DNA from 3 places in the Alkalibacterium indicireducens genome. Region 3 is predicted to be linked to each of the others. Evidence: riboswitches for the same ligand, from Rfam matches in the RefSeq annotation. Region 3 holds a riboswitch; each other region holds the start of a gene.

The links. Region 3 has a riboswitch for thiamine pyrophosphate ahead of thiM (hydroxyethylthiazole kinase). Riboswitches for the same ligand answer to the same signal wherever they lie in the genome.
Region 1: another riboswitch for thiamine pyrophosphate. It lies ahead of thiT (energy-coupled thiamine transporter ThiT); the one in region 3 lies ahead of thiM (hydroxyethylthiazole kinase).
Region 2: another riboswitch for thiamine pyrophosphate. It lies ahead of tenA (thiaminase II); the one in region 3 lies ahead of thiM (hydroxyethylthiazole kinase).

The regions. Positions count from the first base shown of each region.
Region 1 covers NZ_BAAADA010000078.1:5,111-9,719, reverse strand. Annotated here, with positions in the region: gene ABFX15_RS04975 (biotin--[acetyl-CoA-carboxylase] ligase) at 1-972, opposite strand, end outside; gene ABFX15_RS04970 (ribonuclease J) at 1,143-2,825, shown strand; TPP riboswitch at 2,852-2,957, shown strand; gene thiT (energy-coupled thiamine transporter ThiT) at 3,048-3,614, shown strand; gene cls (cardiolipin synthase) at 3,705-4,609, shown strand, end outside.
Region 2 covers NZ_BAAADA010000139.1:339-4,947, forward strand. Annotated here, with positions in the region: gene tenA (thiaminase II) at 152-820, opposite strand; TPP riboswitch at 1,126-1,227, opposite strand; gene ABFX15_RS08290 (undecaprenyl-diphosphate phosphatase) at 1,305-2,132, opposite strand; gene ABFX15_RS08295 (PTS sugar transporter subunit IIA) at 2,326-2,832, shown strand; gene ABFX15_RS08300 (flavin reductase family protein) at 2,988-3,611, opposite strand; gene ABFX15_RS08305 (lactonase family protein) at 3,844-4,609, opposite strand, start outside.
Region 3 covers NZ_BAAADA010000058.1:7,341-11,949, reverse strand. Annotated here, with positions in the region: gene ABFX15_RS04005 (hypothetical protein) at 1-162, shown strand, start outside; gene ABFX15_RS04000 (insulinase family protein) at 309-3,200, shown strand; TPP riboswitch at 3,461-3,558, shown strand; gene thiM (hydroxyethylthiazole kinase) at 3,629-4,465, shown strand.

The sequences.
Region 1 (4,609 bases), on a different contig from region 3:
ACCGGATTGCCCTCTGACTGAGAAATTCAAAGAATTGAGATGGTCTGTTTCGTTAGTATTCGGATAACGGATGACTAGTTCTCCTTCATCGCTGATGTCCATGACACGGGCAGATTTTGAGATCTGTCCATGATGAACGGTGATTTCCCGACCTATAAGTCCAGACTTTTCTCTGCATACTGAAATGAATGTAGACGCATCCATCGACTCGCTCCATGCTGTATAAAAGGTGTCGAACCAGGATAGAAAGCTGGTGATGATCGGATTAGGATCGATGACTCTATTTTTTTCAATTGCCAGAGAAGTGGCTTTAGCTTTCAACTCTTCAGGGAGTTCTTCTATGGACAGATTCGTGTTTATTCCCGTCCCAATCACGATGCCGGTCAGTTCTGATCCGCTGAAGTGGGATTCGACCAGAATGCCAGCCACTTTACGGCCGTCGATGAGAACGTCATTTGGCCACTTGATAGAAGCAGACCAGTCCGGTTCAAGTGCTTTGACCAGAGCAGCAGCAGTCAGCTGAGTCAGAAGGACAGCCTGCTGATTGTCGAATTTTGGTTTGAGTACGATAGTCAAGGCAACGGATTTTCCTAGATCAGTATGCCAGGAACGGCCCAGCCTGCCTTTTCCTTTGTACTGATAATCAGTCAGGATGACCGACCCATGAGCCAGTTCTTGAAGGTTTTTTAAAGCATAGGTATTTGTCGAATCGATTCTGTCGAAGAACTGGAACGATCGCCCGATAGAATAAGATTGCAGGTTTTCCGCTACAGACTCTTTACTGACTAGAGGGAGTGTCAGTCTGCAAGTGTCCTGTTCAGTCTGAATCGAGTAGCCCTGCATTTCAGCATCATTTATAAGCTGATTTATCTCTTCTGTCTCTATGTGAAGGGTCTTACTGACGAGATCAAAAGAAACGAAAGACGGATAGTCTGCTTTAAGTAAAGCAATAAAAGAAGAAATTAGTGACATGAGAGACTCCTTTTTAAAATTAGTTAATTAAGGTCAGTATACCTGATAAGTAGGCATTTGCCTATATCTATGCTATACTGAAACTGTTAAGCACATAACGGGCGAACGTACATAGGTGAAATAAACTATAAAATCAAATGCTGTAACAAGCGTATTAGAGGTGGAAGATTGTGAGTAATATAAAGATTATTCCTCTTGGAGGAGTAAGAGAAAATGGTAAAAATCTGTATGTACTGGAATCTGGAGACGATATTTTCGTCTTGGACTGTGGACTGATGTATCCTGAAGATGAACTGTTCGGAATCGATGCGGTCATTCCTGATTTCAGTTATCTTGAAGAAAACAAAGACAAAATTACCGGAGTCTTTCTGACTCATGGCCATGAAGATGCAATTGGCGCACTGCCTTATTTCCTTGATACATTTAATGTTCCTGTATTCGGTTCAGAGCTGACTATAGCTTTAGCTAAGCTGTTTGTGGGTCAGTCTAATCTGTCGACATCCTTCGATGACTATCATGTGATCGATGAACACACTGAAATCGACTTTAATGGAACAACAGTCAAATTCTTCCGTACGACCCATACGATTCCAGATTCAATGGGAATCGCCGTTCATACAGAAGAAGGAAACATTGTCTACACCGGGAACTTCAAGTTCGATCAGAGTTCTCAGGACATGTACAGAACAGATCTTTCTCAGATCGCAGACTTAGGTAAAGAAGGCGTTCTGGCCCTGCTGAGTGATTCTGGGGACGCAGAAAGTCAGACTGAAAATGTGTCTGAGAAAAAAGTCCAGGAAGAAGTGCTTGATATCTTTCAGGATACCAGCAGCAGGATTATCGTGGCTGCAGTAGCAAGCAATATTTTAAGAATTCAGCAGGTTTTAAATGCGGCGCACAGTTCAGGTAGAAAAGTGTTCATCACTGGAAAGAACCTGGAAGCTATTCTAGAAACAGCCATGGATCTTGACAAGCTGACACTGCCTGATGAACATCTGATTGAACCTATCAGTAAAATCGATAAATATGATGACGACGAAATTCTGGTTCTCGAAACGGGATCAGCGGGTGAGCCAATCAAAACACTCAACCGTATGGCTACATCTAATCATGATCAGGTGAACATCAAAGAAGGGGATCTTGTGTTTATTGCTACCAGCCCATCTACAGCAATGGAAGTCATGGTAGCTGAGACAGAAAACCTGATTTATAGAGCCGGTGGGACAGTAGTCAAGTTATCCAGCAGACTGAAAGCGTCCGGGCATGCGACGCCTAATGATCTGCAGCTGATGATCAACCTGCTGAGACCGACTTACTTCATACCGATTCAGGGTGAATACAGAATGCTTGCTGCCCATGCAGACCTGGCAAATGAGACAGGAATCCCTTATCAGAATATCTTTATTTTGAGTAATGGTGACGTCGTTAGCTATGCTAAAAATAAAATGACACAAAGCGGACAGGTATCTGCAGATAATACACTGATCGACGGGATAGGTATCGGTGATATCGGGAACATTGTCTTGCGTGACAGACGTCTGTTGTCAGAAGATGGTATTTTCGTTGCAGTAGTTACAATCGACCGTAAAAAGCAGCGTATCGTGTCTGATCCTCATATCGTTACGCGCGGATTTGTATTTGTAAAAGAGAGTCAGGATCTGATTAATGAATCGACGGAAATAGTGAAGAGTATAGTCAAAAAAAATCTCAAGCATAACGATTTTGACTGGGGTTCAATCAAACAGGATATTCGTGAAGGCCTGAATAACCACCTGTTCAAGAAAACGAAGAGAAGACCGATCATTCTTCCAGTAATTATGGAAGTCAATCAGAACAGACGCTTTACGAGATAATTATTTTGTATATAATTAAATATCAGATACTGTACTAGGGGAGTCAATATATTGGCTGAGAGTGAACTGTGAGTTCAGACCCTTAGAACCTGTACGTTCATACGTGCGCAGGAAGAGTACTTAACTGAGATCGACAGATCAGAGTAGGCACAAGCGCGCTCTCATAAATGTCATAATCTCCTTCCCTAGTTCAGTAAACTAACTAGAGGAGGAGATTTTTTTATGCAGAACAGACAGTTGAGGATCTATCTTGAAGGGACTTTATTTGCCGCACTTGGGATGGTGCTCTCCTGGATTCCCTCAGGAATAGGGTCGTCATTCAGTGTTTCCTTAGGCATGATTCCGTTGACTTTCTACGCTATCAGAAGAGGTTTGGGGCCAGGGATATTTGCCGGTTTTTTATGGGGGATCCTTCATTTTGTTACAGGATCGGTATACATGCTGAATGTGTATCAAGTCATTATTGAATACACAATCACCTATGCGAGCATTGGGCTGGCCGGATTCTACTCCAAAGACATTCTTGAGGGGATCAGAAACCAGAAAGGAAAACGGGTAAACATGACTATCGTCGCTGCTGTTCTAGTTGGAGCTGCCGCTCGGTATTTCTGGCACTTTATAGCCGGCTGGATATTCTGGGGAGACTATGCTTTATGGGGACTCAGTGCCTTTACATTTTCTCTAGTCATGAACGGTCTGAGTATGATCTCGACCGCCTTAGTGACCATGATCGTATTGCTGATGCTGTATGACCGGTCTCCACTGATTTTTGTTCCTAAAGGGAAATAACTGTTGCCGGCTTAAGATAGTGGACAGGAGGTTACAGGCTAATGTACACTAAGATAAATAACATTACCTTAGTGTATGAAGGAGACCTGTATGACGATTTTAAGCACGATTTTCTGGGGGTTTATTTTTCTGAACTCGGCTTTAGCCATATTTACTGTGTTTAAAGAAAAGGAACGGGACATCGCAGCGATCTGGGCCTGGCTGCTGGTCATTACGATGCTGCCAGGTTTCGGATTTGTGATCTATCTGTTTTTAGGAAGAAAAATATCAAAGGAATCTATTTTTGATCTTCGAAGTCAGGACCGCATCGGGATGCCTCAGCTGGTCGAGTCACAGAAGAGTCTGATCGAATCAGAGAACCTTGATGTTCCTGAATCAAATTATCAGGATAAGACATTTGAAATGGTCCGTTTATTTCTGGAAAGTAATCAGGCTGTTTTAACAAAAGGCAATAAAGTAAGAATTATAAGTGATGGAGAGGAAAAATTCGACCAGCTCATAAGAGATATTGAGAAAGCAGAGCATCATATTCATGTGACGTATTATATCTTTAGAGGGGATAATATAGGTCTGAGACTCTTGAGGGCTCTAGAAGAAAAAGCGAAACAGGGAGTTGAGGTCAAAGTATTGTACGACCCGGTTGGTGCCCGAGTACTGGGCAAAGATTTCTTCAACAAACTGAGAACATACGGCGGCCATGCTGAACCGTTTTTCGGCTCGAAATTTTTCCTGATCAACCTGCGTCTAAACTATAGAAATCACCGGAAAATCGTAGTGGTTGACGGAAAAGTCGGCTACACTGGAGGATTTAACGTTGGCGATGATTATCTGGGTATGTACGAAAAAATGGGCTACTGGAGAGATACCCATCTAAGAATAGAGGGAAATGGTGTGCTTACTCTGCAGACTCGATTTTTAATGGACTGGAACGCATCATCTAAAGACAAGCAAGTAAACTATGGGGAAGTTTATTTCCCGTTTTCAAGTCTAAAAGG
Region 2 (4,609 bases), on a different contig from region 3:
TGTATGGGTATGGACATTTTAGCTTTTGGATTGGATGAGTAGGCTGTATGATGAGTCTTAGAACACACTCAATTACAATCTCGACCTCGAGTAGGGTCGTAAACTAGCTGACCAAGTCAATTCCACCTGTTTCCTCACTCAGAACGCTTACTCAGACCGGCCACTTTTCAATCTCATATGCCATATTCCAGAACATCCATTCCAGCTGACAGCTTTTGACAAAAGCTTCCTTCATGATGGCTTTCTCAGTGTCAGAAGCTGTTTCGGCATAAGCATCAAGACGTGTTCTGAATGTATTGATAATCGTATCCACTTCATTTTTTGCATAGAAGGAAATCCATTCAGCAAAAGGATGAGCCTCATCTATAGAAAAATTCTCTTTAAGGTAATGAGCGATTTCCAGATACGTCCACGGACAAGGGAGCAGAACAGCGAGGATCTCTCCAAAACTTCCTCGCTGGGCGACATCAAGCATGTGACGGGTGTAATGATGGGCAGACGGTGCTAGAGGTTCGTATTGCAAATCTTCGTATCTGACACCAGCTACCTGACAGAAATTAGTGTGAGGATGTACTTCAGCATCCAGAATAAAAGTGATCTGATTGTTAAAAACTGCCATATCTTCTCTAAGTACACTTTTTGAAATAGCTATACCGTATACTTGATTAAAGGTATTTAAGTATTCAAAATCCTGTTTGACATAGTGTATAAGCTGTTCAGCTTCAAGCTTTCCAGATCCTATTCCTTGTACGAATGGATGTCTGAAAATAGACTGGAATATTGAATCAGCTTCTTGCCTTAATTCTTCGGTAAATGACATGGTTTAGCCTCCAGTAGTATGGTAATTACAATTTGCGGACTTTATGGTCTCTGCTTAAAAGAACTATAGCTGACGGGCAGACGAACCAAAAGAACAAGACGAACAAGAAGAACACCGACTGAGAAAAGCGGACTGATACAGGAAGTGAAGGGCGCGAGAAGAATGGGAATGGATCTACGCATTTAACTTCATCAATATATTTAAGTTATCTGACTGCAAAAAAAGCCGCTCTGCTAATCTGCAGGGCGGCATAACTTAAAAGTCATGATGAACGTTGGAGAGTCGTTTAAAACACTCCATACATAATGATCTAAGCTCCACTTCCCTACGCTGGAGTTAACCAGATCAGGTTCCAAGGGTCAAAGCATTGCTTTTCTCAGCCGTCAGCGGCTCCCCTAGTGAAAGAGATATTCAATTATCTTTCAAAGTCATTATGGCATATGTGTCCTCGTATCGCAAGAAAAAAGGAACAGAACTAAATGATTTACCCAATCAGCCAGAAGTATCCGATGACGACGAAACCTACAGCTATCCTGTACCAGCCGAATGAGCTGAAGTCATTTCGACGGATATAGTTCATTAGGAATTTGATTGCAAAGATTGATACCAGGAAAGATACAATACAGCCGACGATCAGAATGAGCAATTCTTCTAATGTGAAAGTAAAGCCGAAACCCAGCAGTTTGATCAGACTTGCACCCATCATCACGGGTATGGACAGGAAGAAAGAATATTCAGCAGCAATCGGACGGGCTGTTCCAATAAGGATGGCCCCGACAATAGTTGCACCTGAACGGGATGTACCTGGAATCAGAGCAAGCACCTGAAAGAAACCAATCATGAGGGCGACTTTATAATTTAAATCTTCCCAAGTTGCTATAGTTGGAATCTTTCCTTCATTACGTTTCTCTATTACGATAAATGCGACCCCATAGATGATGAGGGCTACTGCTACTGTAATCCAGTTATAGAAAAGGTCATGGATGGCATCTTCAAACAGTATGCCGAATACTCCTGCAGGAATGATACCGATAAGTACTTTGTACCAAATATGCCAGGTTTCTTTTTTCTGCAGATCATTTTTACCTGAGTCAAAGGGGTTAAGTTTTTTAAAATAAAGCAGAACTACCGCCATAATGGAAGCCAGCTGAATGACTACAAGGAACATTTCCTTGAATTCGTCAGTAGTATTAAGTATGAGAAACTCGTCTACCAGGATCATGTGTCCGGTGCTGCTGACAGGGAGCCATTCTGTAATTCCTTGTACTACGCCCAGTATGATGGACTTTATTAATTCTAATAACACAGTCATATCTCCTTTTAGTTAAATTCAACTCTTCCATCTTAACAAAAACAGGCGTTAAAAAACCATAAGAATATGAAGAATTCATCACAAAATCTTTTTAGTTTTTGTTTACACTAGGATGTGTTACTATTATTTATAGAATACGTATAGGAAATTATGTATACTGTCAGCACAAAATATTAAGAAAGTAGGGAGAAATATGGGAGTATTTGACTTTTTAAAAGGAAAAGGGAATGAACCTAAAGAAACGAAAGTCGTATTAAGCAACCCTGTTAATGGAAAAGTTATTCCAATCGATGAAGTGGATGATCCGGTCTTTTCACAGAAAATGATGGGAGACGGGTTTGGTGTTGTACCAAGCGATGGCGACATCTATTCACCAGCTTCAGGTAAGGTTGTCAGTGTCTTTCCGACTCAGCACGCAGTTGGACTTGAGCTGGATAACGGCATAGAAGTTCTGATTCACATCGGTATCGACACTGTAGAACTTGAAGGCGGACCATTTGACACTTTAGTCAAAGAAGGCGACACGGTTACACCGGAAACTAAAATTTCTACAGTAGACCTTGAAGGCCTGAAAGCTGCCGGTAAAGAAAACACAGTCATCATCGTTTTCACCAACATGGATCAAGTAGGAGATTATGACCTGTCAACTACTGGAGAAACCCAAAAAGGCGCAGAAATCGGTTCTGTTTCTTCTAAATAACACACTAAAAAAGCCTCGGAAAGGATATTCTTGAGGCTTTTTTTTTGATCTCTAGTGTGTATAAATACCAGCGTTCATCACATTTGTGCCAGGCAGTTCAGCTGATCGGAAAATTTACATTCAGAATCAGCGAGATAAATCTGACTAATGCTCAATCAGTTCTGTGGCCGAACAATGGTAAATACTTTTCCTATTTCAGAATAGGCATTTCCAGACAATCGAGCCACTGGTTCAAGGTGTTCGGGGAGGATATATTCCTTCTCAGAATCATATACGGCTGGATCGATGTGCACATCGGTCACTTTAAGAAGGAAGTGGTCGGTTACAACCTCTCCAGATTCGTCTACGATGGGAATATGCTGATACAGAGTGGTTTCAAAGCGGATCAGGGCTTCTCTGATTCCAGGGACTTTAACGGACGAACTGTCGACTAATGAGAGATCTGTCCGGTCCAGCTCGCTCTCATCAGAGGCAAGAGGAGCAGATGTCTCATTCATATCTGTAGTTAGTGATTTACTCACGATATGAACGACAGCTTCTTTCTGATCGATGATGTTCAAAGCTGTGTCTTTAGCTTTTCCGTTTGAGCGCAGGATAGAGACAGTAAGAAGTGGGATCTGATTGGACGCTACACTAAAGAAACTGAAGGGGGCAGCATTAACAATGTCATCTTCTTCATTAAGTGATGTAATCCAGGCAATTGGTCTGGGAATTACGCTGCCGGTTAGAAATTTATACTGCTGTTTGGCAGATAAGTCGGATGTTTTAAAATGATGCATGAGGGAGATACTCCTTTTCGTAGTCATAATGTAATGGTACTTAGTTAAGTATATTCTGAATTCAAGATTCTTTCCAGTTTTTGAACAATCCTCCTGTTTTGAGACCTATAAATGGCAAGAAGTGATAGAGCCGATTTTTGTATATCAAATTCTGAAGAATAAAATCAATACAATAAAAAAGAGAGGGAACGCCTCTCTTTCAAATGAATTGTTTGTATCAGGATCAATCGACTTATACGAACTGAACGCAGATGACTTCAGGGGCGTAGACATCTTTTTGAAGCAAGGTCAGGCTTCCATCAGAAGCGTCTCGTTCAAATAAAGTCAGGTTATCAGTATCCTGGTGCCCGACGACGACATAAGATTCCGTTGGGTCCAGATTAAAGTCACGTGGAATCTCTCCTTCAGTCGGTACATAGTCATTCAGCGTCAACGTACCGTCCACATTGATAGAAAATATGGCAATGGAGTCGTGTCCGCGGTTTGATGCATAAACGAATCGGCCGTCTGAAGAAACTCTTATCGCTGCTCCACCGTTGAAAGCTGTATGGTCTTCAGGAATAGAAGAAACTGTCTGAAGGTGACTGAAAGAGCCGTATTCAGAATCGTAAGACAGAGTCAGAACCTCACTGCTAAGTTCTCCAAAAACGTAGGCAACAGCTTGATCAGGATGAAAGGCTATATGACGCGGCCCAGTGCCGGGAGCTGTTTCAAAAACTGCCACTTCTGTCAGCTCATTATTTTCTGTAAGAGAATAAGTGTAAACTTGGTCTGTTCCGAGATCACAGGCCACCAGATACTTCTTGTCTGGAGTCAGATCGAAGTAGTGAGCATGAGGGCCATCCTGATTTTCATGGGCGGATCGACCTGAATGCACTGATTTATCCAGTAGTTCCAGTTTGCCTTTATCAGAAACTTTGATGACAGCAACTTCTCCTTTATGATAATTGGCAGTATAGAGGAGCCCCTTATCTTCATCATAAGCTACATAACAGGGA
Region 3 (4,609 bases):
CTACTGTCAATTGTAGCCATTCTGTCCATTAAAGCATTCGCCCGCTACAAGCTCATAGCGGATGATCCGTACTTTTCTGAATATTTTGTTATAGGGACGATGCTGAGTGTCCTGATTACCTTCTTGAGCTACCTGATCCTGATCGGTTTGTCGGCCTTTTAGGTCAGATGAGCTAATATGTTACAAAGGACCGACAAGCTCGATATAGAATAACTATAATTATTTTATCCTCTCAGTATAGGAAATTCTTAATGGATAAGGTACAATGAAGTTGCATGAAAAAATAATGTGAATTAGAGGAGAATTGTATGACATTTAATAAAATCGAAACCCAGGATCTACCTGATATCCAGTCCGTCGGTTCACTGTATGAACACGATGAAACTGGGGCACAGGTCCTGCACATAGACAATGATGATCAGAACAAGGCCTTCACCATCGCCTTCAAGACCCCTCCATACAACGATAATGGGATCGCTCATATCCTTGAGCATTCGGTATTGAATGGGTCGGAAAAATACCCGTCCAAAGAGCCTTTTGTGGAACTTATCAAGGGGTCACTGAACACCTTCGTCAATGCCATGACGTTTTCGGATAAAACAATCTACCCGGTTGCATCTACGAATGAAAAAGACTTTATGCACCTGGTTGGGGTATACCTCGATGCTGTATTCAGTCCCAAACTGTATACTGACCCGCAGATTCTTGAGCAGGAAGGCTGGCACTATCACCTGGAAAGCATCGACGATGACCTGATTTATAAAGGTGTCGTCTACAATGAGATGAAAGGGGCGACCGCTTCTCCGGAAGGGCAGCTTTATGATCATCTATCAAACAAACTGTACCCAGGAACAACGTACCAGTACAATTCAGGCGGCTTGCCAAAAGCGATCCCCAGCTTGACTCAGGAAGAGTTCATCGATTTCCATACCAAGTACTATCATCCGACAAATTCACTGACGATCGTCTACGGTGACGCTGATCTGTCCACTGTGTTCGATGCGCTGGATGAGTACTTTACTGGAAAAGGTAAAGGAGACGCAGTCGATCTTACACTGACTATTGCTGAACCGGAAGCGAAAGTATTTGAAGAAACCTACTCGATCACTGAAGGTGATGATCCAGAAGGAAAAGACTATCTGGCCTTAGGCTGGCATGTACTGGAACCTGAAGATACATTGGACCTTTACGGCATGAAAGTCCTGGAGGAAATCCTCTTCGGACACAGTCAGGCACCTCTTCAAAAAGCTCTTTTGGATGCTGAGATAGGTGGAGATATCGAAAGTGATGTAGCAGATATCGGGTATCCGACAGCCTTCATTATTTCTGCCAAATATGCAGACAGCAAGAATCTTGACCGATTCAAGGAAGTGACCGAGAGCACACTTAAAGATATCGTCGACAAGGGACTCGACCAGGCTATAGTAAAGGCTGCTTTAAACAAGATTACCTTCCAGACAAAAGAAGCCGTAATTTCTGAGGACAACCCGCGTGGCGTCATTTATGCGATCAATGCCTTGAGCACCTGGCTGTATGACCATTCGCCTTTTGATCGCCTGCAGTTCTCCAAATACCTTGAAGAACTGGCTGAGCTTGCAGAAGACGGATACTTTGAAAAGCTGATCGAACGCAAACTTCTGAATAATACACACCGGGTCGAACTGATTCTGAAAGCTGAACCTGGAAAGAGCGACAAACAGGAAGCACAGACGCTGGAAAGTCTTCAGAAATTCAAAGCCGGACTGTCTGAGGAAGAGCTGCAGGCAATCGTTGACAAGACGCAGCAGCTGATCGAACGTCAGGAAACACCGGACAGACCGGAAGACCTGGAGAAGATTCCAACGCTGACAAGAGACGATCTGACAACGGACGAACCGGACTATCCTCTGGCCATCGATTCATTGTTTGACGGAACGGAATTCTATTATTCCGAGCAGTTCACGTCAGGCATCGATTATGTCAGTCTCTACTTTGACATCAGTGACTTTTCTGCAGATGACTATGCTGCTTTGAGTCTTCTGAGTGATTTACTTGGTGAACTGGACACCGATAAGTACGATGCAGCTGCCCTTCAGACGGAAATGGATACCCACACCGGTGGCATCAACGGAACCGTCACGATATATGAAGATCAGGAAGGCAAGCTCACCCCTTACTTCGTCTTGAGCGGTAAGGCACTGAGTGAACAGCTGACAGAACTCGTTGATCTGATGAAAGAGATCATGACGACTACTCGCTTCGATAATCAGAGCGAGATTCTGAAACAGATCCAGAGTTATATTTCTGATTTTGAGAACCGTGTAAACTTCAGAGCCCATGTCATTGCGGCAAACCGTGCCTTGAGCCAAGTGAAGCCTCTATCTAAGTTGGGTGAACACTTGAACGGCATCGATCAGTTCAATTACTTGAAAGCGACACGTGATGAGCTTAAATCAGAAAATGAGTCTAGCCTGAGCACTGACCTATTAGCCTTACTGGACAAGCTACTAAACAAACGTCGTCTGAATGCCCTATATATTGGAGACAAAGAACAGAGTGTTAAAGTCAAAGAGGCACTGAAAGACGCCTTTGCAGACTTGGAGGACAGTCCTCTAGGGGCAGCGGTCAGCCATGAAGCAGGTAAGAAGCAGAATGAAGCGTTTGTGACCGCACAGGACGTCAACTATGTCGCAGTTGCTGCGGACGCAACGGACCACCTGGAATTTAACGGAGCAACTCAGCTTCTGTCTACTATCTTCAGATATGACTACTTGTGGAACACGATCCGAGTAAAAGGCGGCGCGTACGGCTCGCTTTATATGCATCGCCGAAACGGCAATGTTGCGCTAGCTTCCTACCGGGATCCGAACATCACTAAGACATTGGAAACCTACGCCGGTCTGCCTGATTTCGTCAAGTCGATCGATCTGTCGGAATCTGAACTGCTGAAGTACATCATCGGGACGCTCAGTCCACTGGAACAGCCTAAATCAGCCCGTAATAAAGGGATGACGGCCTTCTCCAGATACAAACAAGGATTGACCAGTGAAGACATCCGACGTCTGAAAGCAGAGATTCTATCTGCAGACGCTCAGTCATTAAATGATCTGGCTGACGCGTATCAGGCGGTGCTTGAGAACCGCTCTGTGGCAGTCATCGGGAACAAGACTCAAATCGATAAGGAAAAAGACCTGTTCGACGCAGTCTATGAACTGTACTAAATCACTTTTAGGGAATGGGGCTGGGAAATAACTAGCTGAATTAGAAGACACCGTCAAATCTAGGAAAAATGATCCTTGATTTGACGGTGTTTTTAATTACTCAGATTTATAAATTATTACTAAAAGGTGACTTTTTTCCCATCCCCTTTTTCATTATTATTATATAATTGGCTTCTACTTTATACTGTCCAGTTCTTTATGTTACACTTCATTTAGATTAAGGAAATGATTAAAGACATGATCAAAAAAAGCATAGCTTAGTTAAATTGAAGGGGGACTCAGACGAGTTGAGAAGGTTATGCCTGACCCTTTGAACCTGTTAGTTCAGACTATCGTAGGGATTAATTGACCATATTTCACTCCCTTATGATGCCTGTCATGACGACTGAGCATCTTTTTTGTTCTGTGTCGATCGAAAGGATGAAAAGATGACCCGACTTGAAGAAATCAGAAAACAGATTAGACAGACAGTCACTGACGTCAAAGAGACGAACCCGATGGCCGGTTCGATTACCAATTCTGTCACGATCAACCTTGTGGCCAATACACAGATCGCAGTAGGCGGATCGGCAGCCATGGTCTACCTCCCGGATGAAGGTCAGTTTCTGGCCAAAGCAGGAGGAGCCACCTACATCAATATGGGAACGATGCTTCCAAATTATGAAGAGACGCTTCCGCTAGCTGTAAAGACTTTGAAAAAAGAGGATAAACCGTGGGTACTGGATCCGGTCGCTATCGGGATAGGCCAACTGCGCACAGCCATGCTGAAACTTTTCAAGGATTACAAACCGGACATCATCAAAGGAAATGCATCAGAAATAATCGCACTTGCAGGATTATGGCATCTTGAAGGAGGGAAAGGTGAATCTAAAGTCAGAGGCGTGGACTCGACCAATCACGTTGATGAAGCAAAAGCCGCAGCTGTATCGATCGCCCGCTGGACAGACGGAGCAGTCATCATTTCAGGAGAAATCGATCTGGTCACTGACGGGGAATATGTGGCTACATGCCGGGGCGGGTCCCATTTCCTCGGAAAAATCACTGGTGGCGGATGTGCACTAGGCGGAGCTGCTTCGATCTATCTGACGTCCAGTACACCGTTCATTGCTGCCTTGACCGCCGTATCAGTCTTCAACCTGGCAGGGGAGCGGGCTGAAGAACAAACCGATGCACCCGCAAGTTTTCAAGTGGCCTTTTTAGATGAACTCTACAAGGCAACACCCGAAGACATTGCAGACTATCATTTTGAAATGGAGGGATTTTAACGTAATTCCGAAAGAAGTCTCCCACTTCTAAACGTATGGGTACGAAGCACCAGTGAAAGTGGGAGATGAATTTCGGTCAAGCGATAGCTTGAAGTGGTTAATGTCATTCTCATTTGGTATACTTTATATATAGACGATAACCAA